2 regions of the Enterobacter hormaechei subsp. xiangfangensis genome follow, and region 2 is predicted to be linked to the other one. Evidence: predicted binding sites of a transcription regulator. Region 2 holds the regulator's gene; the other holds the start of a gene.
What was found. The regulator LexA, encoded in region 2, represses DNA repair genes until DNA is damaged. The targets are predictions, from matches to a motif close to TNCTGTATGTACATACAGNA.
Positions count from the first base shown of each region.

Region 1: sulA (SOS-induced cell division inhibitor SulA) is a predicted target of LexA. The motif match lies at 1,056-1,075, and genes of this name have one in related genera.

Region 1 covers NZ_CP017183.1:1,638,520-1,640,722, reverse strand. The annotation lists gene yccS (YccS family putative transporter) at 1-295, shown strand, start outside; gene BFV63_RS07660 (TfoX/Sxy family DNA transformation protein) at 252-878, opposite strand; gene sulA (SOS-induced cell division inhibitor SulA) at 1,096-1,605, shown strand; gene ompA (porin OmpA) at 1,962-2,203, shown strand, end outside.
Region 2 covers NZ_CP017183.1:315,363-317,565, reverse strand. The annotation lists gene dinF (MATE family efflux transporter DinF) at 1-1,043, opposite strand, end outside; gene lexA (transcriptional repressor LexA) at 1,107-1,715, opposite strand; gene BFV63_RS01510 (diacylglycerol kinase) at 1,824-2,192, opposite strand.

The DNA of each region.
Region 1 (2,203 bases), 1.3 Mb from region 2:
TGGCGCCCACCGAGAGAAACTGACGAATCCGGACATCCTGGCGCTGCTGGACGACGCCGTTTGCTACGTTGATGATGCGCTTCATCATCAACCTGCGGATGAGCCACGGGTTCACCAGGCACTGGATGAACTGGTGCAACGTATCGCACACCTTGATCCAGGCACCGACAACAAAGCTCCACTGGTCCTTCAGCAAATTGGCCTGCTTATCGCTTTGCTGCCGGAAATTTGTCGGCTGCGACAGCAGATCGCTACCTGGCGGAATGATGGCCCTGCGACTCAGGCAGCGCATTAAACCACTCCGTAAGCTCCCGGCGAATATCCGCCGGGAGTGCCGCTTCATGTAACCCTTCAATCGCGCCTTCAAGCGCGAACAATACCCGGATACTCAGCGCTTTATTCTTAGAGCGCATTTTCAGCCAGCTCGTCTTCGCCCCCAACTGTCGTAGCGTCTCTTCATTGGTAATGCCCGCCTCCATAAGCAGGACCTCAATCTGAAAGGTCAGGTTCGGCAGATCTTTAAGCCGGTTACGCTGATGGCGCTGGTAGCGCTCTTTCCTGGCGGCATCGAGCGCAAACGAGGAGAGCTGAAGCAGTTTTTCCCTGTTTTGCCACAGACCTTCGTCCACACGGTAGTAATTAAGCAGCACTGGGCGTCCTCGTTTCATCAGGGTCAGAAAAGAGGAAGCGTTTTTTACACAGTATTTTGCACTTTGCTCACAGGCGCGAAGGTACAGCTCGCCGTCAGACACCATCGCGAACACCGCTTCATCCACGGCCAGGGTATAACCGCCAAACAGGGCGCGATGATGAATTTCGCCCAGCGGAGAGAGGTATTCTTGAGATTGATAAATCCGCTCATAAGATATCTTTTTCATGATAATTCCATTAAAAATCATACAGTAACCACGATATTTCTTACTAACGGATCCGTTAGCAGGAAAATAGGCAACTTATTGCCGTTGGGCAAGATGATTTTTTCATGTTCACCAGGAATGGATGAAATTTGCGAGTCGCTTTCCGAAAATGAGGTTGATCTTTATGCATACAGGGGTTACTGTATATCCATACAGTAACTACAGGGCTGGAATGATTATGTACACTTCAGGCTATGCAAATCACTTAACACCTTCTACTTCTGCCGCAGGCAATGCTGCGCAGAATTCTATCGGGCGTGAATCGACAGGGCTTATCAGTGAAGTGGTTTACCGTGAAGACCAGCCGCTGTTGACACAACTCTTACTCCTGCCGCTTTTGCAGCAGCTCGGGCAACAGTCTCGCTGGCAGCTCTGGCTGACGCCACAGCAAAAATTAAGTCGCGAATGGGTTCAGTCGGCTGGGCTGCCGTTAGCGAAGGTGATGCAGATTAATCAACTCTCCCCTTGCGATACGGTCGAGTCGATGGTCCGGGCATTACGTACCGGGAACTATAGCGTCGTGATTGGGTGGTTGCCTGAGGATCTGTCGCAAGAGGAACATTTGCGTCTGACTGAAGCGGCTGAAGAAGGTAACGCGATGGGTTTCATCATGCGGCCAGTTCGTGGAGATTCCTATCGCAGAGGACAACATCCCGGGCTAAAAATTCACTCAAATGTGTACCATTGAGTGATTTTAAGAGTTTTCCTGGAATTTTTTTCGACCGCAGTATGCAAAAAAAGTTCAACGCGCCAAAACTGCGGCAAGGCTTGTCTGACGCGGTTCTCGTTAATTTTACTGCACAAAATTCGTTCAAAAATTGTTAAATATTAGGTATACGGAACTTTTTTTTTCATATGCCTGACGGACTTCACACTTGTAAGTTTTCAGCTACGTTGTAGACTTTACATCGCCAGGGGTGCTCGGCCTAAGCCGAAGATATCGGTAGGTTTATATTTGACCACGCCCCCCGGTGAAGGATTTAACCGTGATTCCTCCGATGGAGATATTCATGGCAAATTTTGGATGATAACGAGGCGCAAAAAATGAAAAAGACAGCTATCGCGATTGCAGTGGCACTGGCTGGCTTCGCTACCGTAGCGCAGGCCGCTCCGAAAGATAATACCTGGTATGCAGGTGGTAAACTGGGCTGGTCTCAGTTCCATGACACCGGTTGGTACAACAGCAGCCTGAACAACGATGGCCCTACTCACGAGAGCCAGCTGGGTGCAGGTGCGTTCGGTGGCTATCAGGTTAACCCGTATGTTGGCTTTGAAATGGGTTACGA
Region 2 (2,203 bases):
TCACGTAGCGCGGGCAACGAGGTGAGTAGCGCGACAATATGCTCACCAAAACAGGCGTATACCAGAGCAAAGGCCAGCGCCACCAGGCCCGCCTGACGACAGGCAGCACGCCAGACCTCACGTAACTGGCCGCTTTCACGCGCGCCATAGGCCTGCCCTGAATGCGCCTCGACGGCGTAAGCAAAACCATCCAGCGCGTAAGCGGTAAAGGTCAGTAACGTCATGAGCACTGCGTTGACTGCGACGATTTCAGGCCCAAGACGCGCACCAAAAACGGTTAAGGCGCCAAAGCAGAGTTGCAGCAGGAGCGAACGGAGCATGATGTCGCGATTAAGCGCCAGCAGCTTACGAATGTTGCCGCGCCAGGCCGATTTCAGCAGATCCAGGGTGATACCGCGCATCGCCAGTACGCGCCAGACCATTCCCAAACCAATTAGCAGCGTACCGTACTCGGCAATCGCCGTGGCCAGCGCCGCGCCCCGGACGTTCATGTGCAGCCCCATCACCAGCCACAGATCGAGCATAATGTTAAGCAGGTTGCCTACCACCAGCAGGATCACCGGCGCGCGGGCGTACTGCACGCCCAACAGCCAGCCCAGCAGGACCAGGTTTGCCAGTGAAGCGGGCGCGCTGAGCCAGCGAATTTCGAGGAACCGCCGGGCCTGTTCCAGTACGGCATCGCTGCCGCCCACAATATGGAGCGCAAAATCAATCAGCGGCGTACGCAACAGAACGATTAACGCGCCAGCACCGAACGCCAGAATGAGCGGCTGAACCAGCGCACGCGCCAGACGCAGGGGATCTTTTGCACCATACGCCTGGGCCGTCAGGCCCGTCGTACTCATGCGCAGAAAAAGCAGCAGCATAAAGAGAAAGCTGGTCGCCGTTGCGCCGATCGCGACGCCGCCGAGATAAATCGGCGAATCGAGATGCCCGATAACCGCCGTATCCACCAGCCCAAGCAGAGGAACGGTAATATTGGAAAAAATCATCGGTAGCGCAAGACGCCACAACGCCTTATCGGCAGAAGTTAGCAATGCCATGGAAATTACCGGAATCAGAAAACAGGCCAGGCTGTAGAGGAACTACAGCCTGTCAGGAAGAGATTACAGCCATTCACCGTTGCGGATAACGCCGACCGCCAGTCCTTCAATAGAGAAGCTCTGCTCGCGGAGATCCACCACAATCGGGGAGAATTCATTGTTTTCAGGCAGAAGCTGCACGGTATTGCCTTGTTTCTTCAGGCGCTTAACCGTCACTTCATCATCAATGCGCGCCACCACGACTTGCCCGTTACGCACGTCCTGCGTTTTGTGTACCGCCAGCAGATCGCCATCCAGAATACCGATATCTTTCATGGACATTCCGCTAACGCGCAGCAGGAAATCGGCGCTCGGCTTGAACATGCCTGGATCAACCTGATAGTGCCCTTCGATGTGCTGCTGCGCCAGCAGAGGTTCACCTGCCGCTACGCGACCCACCAGCGGAATACCGCTCTCTTCTTCCACCAGCAGACGAATACCGCGTGAGGCGCCGGAAACAATCTCAATCACGCCCTTACGCGCCAGCGCTTTAAGGTGCTCTTCGGCAGCATTAGGAGAACGGAAGCCCAGACGCTGCGCAATTTCTGCACGCGTGGGTGGCATACCCGTCTGGCCGATATGATCCCGAATGAGATCAAACACCTCTTGCTGCCTGGTCGTTAACGCTTTCATACCGCCCCCTGGGTGTATATACAGTTATGCTGTGAGTATATACAGTCAAAGGCGATTTTGGAACCAAAAACTGCACAAAAAACCAGGGACTTAATTATTCCTCGAGGCTCATCGGAAATGCGACCAAAGCAGCGTGACCCAGGTGATCGCCGCAGTGATAATCGCCAGCAGTACGGCAGCGGAACCCATGTCTTTCGCCCGGCCAGACAATTCATGGAATTCCGACCCGATTCGGTCAACAACGGCCTCAATAGCGCTATTAAGAATTTCCACTATCATCACCAGAAAGACAGATCCGATGAGCAGTACGCGGGTGATAGCATCAACATCAAGGAAGCAGGCGATGACAACGGCAACGATTGCAGCAACCGCCTCCTGGCGGAAAGCGGCTTCATTAACCCATGCAGCGCGGAAACCTTTCCATGAATAACCGGCAGCTTTAATGATTCGAGTTAACCCAGTGGTATTATTGGCCATTAAAAGAACCT